DNA from 3 places in the Kocuria sp. KKT182 genome. Region 3 is predicted to be linked to each of the others. Evidence: riboswitches for the same ligand, from Rfam matches in the RefSeq annotation. Region 3 holds a riboswitch; each other region holds the start of a gene.
What was found. A riboswitch is a leader RNA that binds a small molecule or an ion and turns the genes downstream of it on or off. The one in region 3 is predicted to bind thiamine pyrophosphate.
Positions count from the first base shown of each region.

Region 1: another riboswitch for thiamine pyrophosphate. It lies ahead of ACZ2G1_RS13195 (FAD-dependent oxidoreductase); the one in region 3 lies ahead of thiM (hydroxyethylthiazole kinase).
Region 2: another riboswitch for thiamine pyrophosphate. It lies ahead of ACZ2G1_RS07795 (ECF transporter S component); the one in region 3 lies ahead of thiM (hydroxyethylthiazole kinase).

Region 1 is NZ_CM145757.1:2,808,068-2,811,327, reverse strand. Features, by position in the region: gene ACZ2G1_RS13195 (FAD-dependent oxidoreductase) at 1-1,274, opposite strand, end outside; TPP riboswitch at 1,270-1,373, opposite strand; gene thiE (thiamine phosphate synthase) at 1,389-2,108, shown strand; gene ACZ2G1_RS13185 (hypothetical protein) at 2,207-3,256, shown strand.
Region 2 is NZ_CM145757.1:1,694,618-1,697,877, reverse strand. Features, by position in the region: gene ACZ2G1_RS07815 (Na+/H+ antiporter subunit E) at 1-318, shown strand, start outside; gene ACZ2G1_RS07810 (MrpF/PhaF family protein) at 318-587, shown strand; gene mnhG (monovalent cation/H(+) antiporter subunit G) at 593-1,051, shown strand; gene ACZ2G1_RS07800 (DUF4235 domain-containing protein) at 1,112-1,390, shown strand; TPP riboswitch at 1,528-1,647, shown strand; gene ACZ2G1_RS07795 (ECF transporter S component) at 1,738-2,358, shown strand; gene ACZ2G1_RS07790 (ABC transporter ATP-binding protein) at 2,355-3,260, shown strand, end outside.
Region 3 is NZ_CM145757.1:944,887-948,146, reverse strand. Features, by position in the region: gene ACZ2G1_RS04320 (Rne/Rng family ribonuclease) at 1-276, shown strand, start outside; gene ACZ2G1_RS04315 (nuclear transport factor 2 family protein) at 470-1,204, shown strand; TPP riboswitch at 1,254-1,347, shown strand; gene thiM (hydroxyethylthiazole kinase) at 1,390-2,214, shown strand; gene thiE (thiamine phosphate synthase) at 2,211-2,894, shown strand; gene ACZ2G1_RS04300 (bifunctional hydroxymethylpyrimidine kinase/phosphomethylpyrimidine kinase) at 2,891-3,260, shown strand, end outside.

The DNA of each region.
Region 1 (3,260 bases), 1.9 Mb from region 3:
GGGCGGTCGAAGCGGTGCGGGTCGGTGGCGGCGAGGTGCTCGGCGTCGGCGGCCGGATCGGCTCCGGTCCCGCCGGCCACCAGCTGCGCGGCGAGCCGGGCGGCCAGCGGGGCGAGCAGGACGCCGTGGCGGAAGTAGCCGGTGGAGACCACGAGCCCCGGCACCGGCGATCCGTCCGGGTCGCGGACCCGGCCGAGGTAGGGGATGTCGTCCGGGGTGCCGGGCCGGGCTCGGGCCAGCACCTCGACCAGCTCGAGGTCGGCGACGCCGGGCACGAGCGCCTGGGCGTCGCGCAGCAGCCGGAACACGCCGCCGGCGCTGGGACCGGTCAGGTCGTCCTCGCGGGAGGTCGCCCCGATCACCACGGTCCCGTCGGCGCGGGGCACCAGGTAGACGGGCACCCCGTGCACCAGTCCGCGGACGGTGCGCCCGAGCAGCTCCGGTGCCCCGGCGGGGACGCGGGCGCGCAGGATGTCCCCGTGCACCGGCCGCAGCGGCGGGTGCCAGTCCTCCGGCAGCCCTTCGAGCTCGCCGAGCCCGGCGCCGGGGGCGAGGACCGTCCAGGTCGCGGAGACCATCCCGCCGCCGGCCAGGCGGACGCCGGTCGCCGCGCCCTCGGCGTTGCGGCGCAGCCCCGTGGCGAGGTCGTGGACGAGGCGGGTCGGTCCGCCGTCGCGCGCGGCCGGGAGCCCGGCGGGCTCCGGGAGTTCCGGGGCGACGAGGGCCGCGAGCAGCCCGGCCACGAGGCGGCGCGGGTCCACCTGGTGGTCGTCGGGGATCCGGAACGCCGCGGACAGCCGCGGGCTCAGGGCCGGCTCGAGGGTGCGGGCGGCGCGCAGGGTCAGCGGCTCCACCGTCATGCCGTGGCGCCCCTGCAGCGCGCGGAGATCCGCCAGGGCCTGCCGGTCGGCGGCGTCCACGCCGCAGACGAGGGTCTCGGTGGCCCGGTGGCCCACCGTCCCGCCGGCGGCCTGCTCGACGGCGGCCACGAACCCCGGGTACTCGGCGGCCGAGGCGGTCATGAGGGGGTACAGGGGCTCCTGCTGGTACTGGACCTCGCTCACCGGGGCGAGCATCCCGGCCGCGGCGCGGCTGGCGCCGGAGCCCGGCTCGGGGTCCACCACGACCACCGAGCGGCCGCGGCGGCGCAGCTCCCAGGCGGTGGCCAGGCCGATCACCCCGGCGCCGACGACGGCGACGTCGGCGCGGACGTGCTCGGGCCGGTCGACCAGCGGGTGGGGCGCGGTCGTGGGGGCAGGGTGCGCGGCAGTCACAGGGAACGTCCTTTCCTCCGGCGGCATGACCCGCATCAGGTGTGGCGGTCGGCGCTGGACGCCCTCTCAGCCCCCGGTGGGGCTCCCGCAGAACCGCTGACCTATCATCAGCGTGTGACCCAGCCTACCCGTGACGCCTCCGCCCCCGCCGAGTCCTCCCTGCGAGAGACCCGGACGGCCCGCCTCCTCGCCGCCCGGCTGTACGTGTGCACGGACGCCCGCCGGGACCGGGGCGACCTCGAGGGCTTCCTGCACGCGGTCTGTGCCGGTGGCGCGGACGTCATCCAGCTGCGGGACAAGAGCATCGACGCGGACGAGGAGATCGCCGCGCTGGAGCTGCTGGGCCGGGTCGCCGCCGAGTACGACGCCCTGTTCGCGGTCAACGATCGCGCCGACATCGCCGCGCTCGTGGGCGCCGACGTCTTCCATGTGGGCCAGCACGACCTCAGCCCTGTCCAGGCCCGGCGGCTCCTGGGCCCCGACGTGCTGATCGGGCGCTCCACCCACGACCTCGGACAGGCCACGGCGGCGCTCGAGGACCCGGACGTCGACTACTTCTGCACCGGGCCCGTCTGGGCCACGCCCACCAAGCCGGGGCGCCCGGCCACCGGGCTGGAGTTCGTCCGCGCGGTCGCCGAGCTGACGGAGGCCCGGCTGGACGCGGACCCGGAGGTCCTGCCCGTGCCGTGGTTCGCCATCGGCGGCATCGACGAGCCGCGGCTCCCGCAGGTGCTGGAGGCCGGGGCGCGCGGCGTCGTCGTCGTCCGCGCCGTCACCGAGGCCTCCGATCCCCGCACCGCCGCCGGGCAGCTGCGCGGTCTGCTCCCCGCCTGAGCCCGGGGCGGTCCCCCGCCCGCCTCACCGTCGGCTCCCCGCCGCCGTCCAGCACGTTCTGAGAGCATGGACGCAGGACGACGACGGAGAGGTGGCCCATGGACCCCGAGCTCGACCCCCAGGTGCGGCACGCGGTGGAGCGCCCCGCGGAGACCGCCCGCGGTCCGGAGGACGCGCAGCTGCGCGTCCGGCTGGCCGGTGAGCCCGCCCGCCGCGCCCTCGGAACGCACTGGGAGCAGGGCCTCCCGGAGGACGCCGCCCCGAGCGACGACCGGCTCGCCGCCGCCGTGCTGCTCGCCACCCTCTTCGGCGACACCTTCTGGCTGGAGCGCGCCGCCCGGCTGCCCAGCGACGTGCCGGGGTGCCCGTCCGCGCCGCCGAGCGGGCTGCTGGAGCTGACCCGGGTGCCGGGCGCCCGGGCGGCCCTGGCCGCCGTGCTCGAGCGCCCGCTGCTGACCGGGCTCCTGGAGTGGGGCACCAACCCCCTGCCGGAGCAGCCCCCGCTGGCCGTGGCGCGGGCCGCCCGGGACCTGGGCATCCCCGACGACGGGCGCGTCTACAAGGTGGTGCGCCGCCGCGCCGAGCGCTTCCTGGCGCGGGAGCACGACGGGTCCGAGCCGCTCGAGCAGTTCGTGACCCTGCTGAACGAGGCGGAGCGGGGCCACCGCGAGGACGGGCCCGTGCTCTCGGGCGAGACCCTGCCGCCGGCGGCTCCACCGGCGCCGGGTCCGACCGCGGGGTCCTCCTCCGCAGCCGGCCCGGCCGCCGACGGTGGCATCCGCCCGGCCACGCCCCCGCCCGGCGCCCCTCCGGCGGGCTCGCCCGAGAACCCCCAGTGGGGGGTGAGCCCCGCGAGCCCGGCCCCGCCGCCGCCAGGGCCGCTTCCGGGCCAGTACCCCGGACCCGGGGCACCCGGCCCGGGCGGTCCGGGATACGGCACCCCCGGGTACGGCCCCGGGGACCAGCAGCCCGGAGCACCGGGCGCCAGCACCCATGGCGCCTCCGGGCCGGTGTTCGGGCCCGGCCCCGGCGGGTGGCCGCCGCGCCCGGCCGAACCCGTGGAGGACGACTCCGACAACCTCAAGGCGTGGGGGTTCGTCTTCCTGGGCATCCTGGCGGTGATCGCCGCTCTGATCTTCATCCTCTGAGCCC
Region 2 (3,260 bases), 750 kb from region 3:
GCCTCCGGCACGCTGTACTTCCACGCGCTCAACGTCCGCAGCGCTCAGGAGGCCGAGGACTTCCGCCGGTCCGCCCTCCGGGTGGAGGCGGCCTGGATCCGGATCATGGGCACCCCGGAGGAGCTCGCCGCCCTGCGGGCCGAGCGGGGCGGCGGACGGGCCTCCGGCACGGACCGGCCGGACAGCGCCGCGCTCAGCTCGCCGATCACCGCGAGCCTGCAGATCGTGGGCCGCCGCCGGGACGAGGTGCCCACCGGGTCCCCGGCGGACGCCCCGGGATCCACCCCCACCGACACCCACGAGGAGGACCACCCGTGATGCAGATCGCTGTGGCCGTCGCGGCCGTGCTGCTCAGCGCGGCCGCCGCGGGCACCCTCTACCGCCTCGCCAAGGGCCCCTCCCTGCTGGACCGTGTGGTGGCCACGGACGTGCTGCTGGCCATCGTCGCGGCCGCCCTCGCCGTGGACATGGCCTACCACGGCCACCTCAACAACCTGATCCTCATGGTGATCGTCTCGCTGGTCGGGTTCATCGGCTCCGTGACGGTGGCGCGCTTCGCCACCCAGACCGCCGAGCACGGGCGGTGAGCGCCGTGCTGGACACTGTCCTGGACGCCGCCGCGGCCGTGTGCCTCGTGGTCGGCGCGCTCATGTCCCTCGCCGCAGGGATCGGCCTGGTCCGCTTCCCGGACCTCCTGACGCGCATGCACGCCGGCACCAAGCCCCAGGTCTTCGGGCTGCTCCTCATGCTCACGGCAGTCGCCCTCGAGAACCGCGAACCCGTCATGATCCCGCTCATCGCCCTCGGCTGGATCTTCCAGCTGCTCACCGTGCCCGTCTCGGCGCACATGGTGGGACGCTCGACGTACCGCACCAAGCACCTGAACCGGACCACGCTGACCCAGGACGACCTGCAGAAGGTCCTCAACCGCGCCGCGGAGGGCGGGGCGGAGGGCTCCGCGGAGGGCGTCGCCGCGGGACCGCCGGTGCCGAGCCCGGACGGCCGGCGGGCGGACGGACAGCAGACTGACGGATCGCCGGGGACGCGTTAGGCTGGGCAGGATCGACAGGGCGCACCCGCGTCCTCCTCGGACGACAAGGAGCAGCACTCCATGAACACCAAGGTCCTCGAACTCGTGGGCACCGGCCTCTCGCTCGGCGGCGTGGCGCTCTCGCACAAGGTGCTCGGCGCGGCGTGGACGCGCATCACCGGCGACCCGCCCCCCGCCAAGAACCCGGACCCGGACGAGGCCTGGACGGGCATCATCATCTGGTCGCTCGTCACCGGTCTCGTGGGCACCGTCATCAAGGTCGGCATCTCCCGCCAGATCGCGAAGATGGAGAACAGGCCGCGGACGAACCCCAAGGCCTCGAGCCAGGCCGAGGTCTGAGGCCCGGCGAGCACCTCGCGCAGGGGCCCGTCCGGCCGGACACCGCACCGGTGTCCGGCCGGACGGGCCCCTGCGTCGTTCACCGGCCGTGCGCCGGCAGTGCACGGGGCGGGCGGGGGAGGGGTAGACTCGGTGCCACTGAACGACAGGGGAGCGCCCCGCCGGTGAGACCGGCGCGGCGCTGAGAGTGCGGATCGCCGCAGACCCTCGAACCTGCTCCGGTTAGCACCGGCGAAGGGAGTCGAGCATCTCAGGGGTGCTTCCCCGGGAACGCGCCACCGGCGCGGCCCGCGGAACCCCGTCCCCTCCTGGCACCGACGGCTCGCTGAGCCCAGGAGGAACCCACCGTGAACACCACCACCCACCGCCCCGCCCGCCGCCCCGGCACGTCCCGCGCGTCGTCCTGGCGCGTCGTCGACATCGTCGTGGCCGCCGTCCTCGCCGCCGTGTGCGCGGTCGTCTTCTGGGCGTGGTCGAACCTGCTCTACCCCGTGGTCGGCACGGCCGCGGTCGCCTACCCGCCCGCCGTAGGGCTGATCGCCGGCGGCTGGCTCGTGGCCGGCGTGCTCGGCGGGCTGATCATCCGCAAGCCCGGCGCCGCGCTGTTCTGCGAGCTGCTCGCCGCCGTGATCGAGAGCTTCCTGGGCACCCACTTCGGTCTGCTGGTCGTGCTCTCCGGTCTCGTCCAGGGCATCGGCGCGGAACTGGCCTTCGCCGCCTTCCGGTACCGCCGGTTCGACGCCCTCGCGGCGGCCGTGGCGGGCGCCGTGAGCGGGATCTTCCTCGGCGTCCACGAGAACATCGTCTACAACTACGAGTGGGCGCTGAGCCACCAGGTGGTCTACGTGGTCCTGGCGGCCGTCTCCGGGGCGGTGCTCGCGGGCCTGCTGATGCAGGCCGTGGTGCGGGCCCTCGCGGCCACCGGCGTGCTGCAGGGTCTCGCGTCGGGGCGGGCCGTGCGGCGATGACGGCTTTCACGACCCCGGGCCCCGTGGTGCCCGCCGGCCGCGGGGCCCGGGTCGAGGCCCGCGGCTTCGGCTGGCACCACCCCGGGCGGGACGCGGCGGCGCTGCGCGGCCTCGACCTCGTGGTGGAGCCGGGGGAGCGCGTGCTCCTGCTGGGACCCAGCGGGGCGGGCAAGTCCACCCTCCTGCACGCCCTGGCGGGAGTCCTCCACGACGACGACGGGCAGTCCGCCTCCGGCGAGCTGCTGCTCGACGGCATGCCGCCGGAGCAGGCGCGCGGCCGGGCCGGGCTCGTGCAGCAGGACCCCGAGTCCCAGATGGTGCTGTCCCGGATCGGGGACGACACCGCCTTCGGCCTCGAGAACCTCGCGGTGCCCCGGGAGCAGATCTGGCCGCGGGTGCGCGCGGCGCTCGACGACGTGGGGCTGGACCTCCCCCTCGACCACTCCACCGCGGCCCTGTCCGGCGGGCAGAAGCAGCGCCTGGCGCTCGCGGGCGCCGTGGCCATGAGCCCGGGGGTGCTGCTGCTCGACGAGCCGACCGCCAACCTGGACCCCGCCGGCGTGCGGCGGGTCCGCGACGCGGTGGTGTCCTGCCTCGACCGCAGCGGCGCAACGCTCGTGGTCGTGGAGCACCGTGTCGCCGTGTGGGCCGAGGTCGTGGACCGCGTCGTCGTGCTCGGCCGGGACGGGAGCATCACCCACGACGGCGCGCCGGGCCGGGTGCTCGGCACCGCGGCCGACGAGCTCAGCGGCGCGGGGGTGTGGGTGCCCGGCCGAGTGCCTGCCACGCGTGCGCCCGCTCGCCCCGCCGCGGGGCCCGGTGCCGGTTCCGCCGGGGGTCCCGCCGGCACCCGGGCCGCCGGCTCCGGGGCGGACGGCGCGCCGCTGCTGAGCGCCACCGGT
Region 3 (3,260 bases):
GCGCCCGCCCCGGCCGCGGCGGTTGCCGCGGAGCAGGCGGACGTCGAGCCCGTGCGGCCCCGGCGGCGCTCCCGGCGGGCCTCGGCCCCGACGGCGCGGCCCGGCGAGGCCGAGGTGACCGCCGGCCGGGCGGCCGCCGCGGAGGGCGCCCGGCACGAGGCGAAGACCGTCGCCCAGCGCGCCCCGGAGGAGCCTTCCCGCCGGGCGCCGACCGTCGTCGGCGTCGGCGTCAAGGCCGAGGACCTCACCAGCGGCCGGCCCGCCGACCGGGGCTGACCCGCCCCGCCGAGCAGCACCACGGAGGACCCCGACCGGCACGGTCGGGGTCCTCCGTCGTCGCGGACCGTCACGGACCGTCCCGGCCTGCCCGCCCTCCGCACGGCGGCGTACCGTGGTGCGCACCACAGCACACCCGGGGCCGCCGGCCCGTCCGCCGGGAGAGCGGCCGCCCGTTCCAGGGAGCATCGCCATGACCAGTGCAGACATCATCCGCACCACCGGCACGGAACTGTTCGTCCACCGGGATCCGTCGGCCGTGGACCGTCACTACACGGAGGACTTCGTCCAGCACTCGCCGCTCGCGCCGGACGGGCGCGAGGGTCTCAGGCAGTTCGTGCAGAGCATGCCCGACGACTTCCGCGTGGACATGGTCCGGATGCTCGACGACCACGGGACGGTGGCCGTCCACTCGGTGTACGAAGGGCTCGGTCCGGAGCCGCTGGTCGGCTTCGACGTCTTCCGGGGGGAGGACGGACGGATCGCCGAGCACTGGGACGTCCTCGAGCCCCTGCGCACGGGCCCCGACGGCGCCCGCCCCCAGCTCGACGGTCCCGTCGCGGTCACGGACCACGAGCGGACGCAGGACAACAAGCGCATCGCCGCCGAGTGGGTCGAGGCCGCCCTCGTCGGGGGCGACCGCCACGCCGTCCAGGACCACATGAGCCCCCGGGGCTGCACCGAGCACACCGGCGGCACGCCGGACGGCCCGCAGCCCGCGTACCAGCGGCTGCGCCGCGTGGTCGGCGAGGGGAACTTCGTGCTGACCGTCGCGGAGGCCGTGCCCGGAGGGAACAGCGACGGGGGACCCACCGGAACTGTGGTCTGCTACGACCTCTGGCGCCTCGACGACGGCCGGATCGTGGAGCACTGGGGCGTCGCGCAGCCGGTGCCCGAGCGGATGGCCCACGCCAACGGCATGTTCTGATCCCGTGCGGGGTCCGTGCCGGCTCCCGCACGACGACTAGACTGGCAGGACACCAGACACGGGGTGCCGCACGAGCGGCTGAGAACACACCCGTCGAACCTGATCTAGCCAGTACTAGCGAAGGGATGTCGCAGATGCGCGATGCCGTACCCCCGTCCGACCGCACACCAGGACCCGGGAGGCCGGTGCCGCCGGACCCCGCGCTCGCCGAGGACGCCGCCGCGGCCCTGGCGGACCTGCGCGCCGCGGCGCCGCTGGTGCAGTGCATCACCAACGCCGTGGTCACCAACTTCACCGCCAACGTGCTGCTCGCCGTGGGCGCGTCCCCGGCGATGACCGACATCCAGGGCGAGGGCGGGGTCTTCGCGGAGCTCGCCGACGGCCTCCTCGTCAACACCGGCACGCCCACCGCCGAGCAGCGCGGCGCCGCCTACGAGGCCGTCGGGGCCCGGCGCCGCGCGGGCCGGGCCTGGGTCCTGGACCCGGTGGCGGTGGGTGCCCTGCCCGTGCGCACGGCGCTGGCCCGCGACCTGCTCGGGTTCGAGCCGGCGATCGTGCGCGGCAACGCCTCCGAGGTCATCGCCCTCGCCGGCGGCGCCGGCGGCCGCGGCACGGACGCGACCCACGGCGTCGACGCGGCCCGGGACGCCGCCGCCGCGCTCGCCGAGCGGGCCGGCTCGGCGGTGGCCGTGTCCGGGCCCGTGGACCTCGTGCGCTCCCCGGACGGCACGGTGGTCCGGGTGCCGCACGGCACGCCCCTGCTGACCCGCATCACCGGCGGCGGGTGCGCCCTGGGTGCCCTCATGGCGGCGTTCACCGCCGTGCGCACGGACCCGGCCGCCGCGGCGGTGGCCGCCACCACGGTGTACACCCTCGCGGCCGAGGACGCGGCCGCCGACTCCGCCGGGCCCGGCTCCTTCGCCGTGGCGCTGCTGGACCGGCTGCACGCCGTCACCCCGGAGGGGATCGCCGCCCGGGCGGAGCTCGTGCGCGAGGAGGTCGCCCGGTGAGCCCGAGCCTCGACCCCGCGGCCCTGTCCCTGCACCTGGTGACGGACACCGCCCTGAGCGCTCCCCGGGCGGTCCCGGACGTCGTGGCCGCCGCCGTGCGCGGCGGAGCCACCATGGTCCAGGTGCGGGAGAAGGACGCCCCGGTCCGCGAGCTCGTCGCCCTGCTGACGGCCGTGGCCGAGCGCGTGGGCCGGGAGGTGCCCGTGCTCGTGGACGACCGCGCCGACGTGTACCTCGCCGCCCGCGCGGCCGGCGCCCCCGTGGCCGGCGTGCATGTGGGCCAGTCGGACCTGCCCGTGGCGCTCGCCCGGGAGATCTGCGGCCCGCACGCCGTGCTCGGCCTCAGCGCCGCCACGGCGGAGGAGCTCGATGCTGCCGCCGCGCTGCCGGCCGGGACGGTCGACTACCTGGGCGTCGGGGCGGTGCGGGCGACCCGCACCAAGCCCGACCACCCCGAGCCGCTGGGCGTCGAGGGCTTCGCCCGCGCCGCGGCCCGCACGGCCCTGCCCTGCCTGGCCATCGGCGGGGTGCGGGTCGAGGACGCCCCCGGCCTGCGCGCCGCCGGCGCCGCGGGGCTGGCCGTGGTCTCCGGGATCTGCGCCGACCCGGACCCCGCCGCCGCGGCCGCTCGCTACCTGCGGGCCTTCACCGCCGTGCCCGCCGGGGAGGTGGCCCCGTGACCGCCCGCGTGCCCCGCGTCCTGGCCATCGCCGGCACCGACCCCACGGGCGGCGCCGGCCAGCACGCGGACCTCAAGTCGATCGCCGCGATGGGCGGCTACGGGATGAGCGCCGTCACCGCCGTCGTCGTCCAGAACACCGTGGGCGTGCGCGACATCCACGTCCCGCCGGTCGAGTTCCTCTCGGCACAGCTGGACGCGGTCGCCGAGGACGTCGAGATCGACGCCGTCAAGATCGGGATGCTCGGGTCCGTGCCGGTCATCGAGGCCGTCACCCGGTGGCTCGGGACCCACCGGCCGCCGGTCGTGGTCCTGGACCCCGTCATGGTCGCGACCTCCGGGGGCCGCCTGCTGGAGCGCGAGGCCG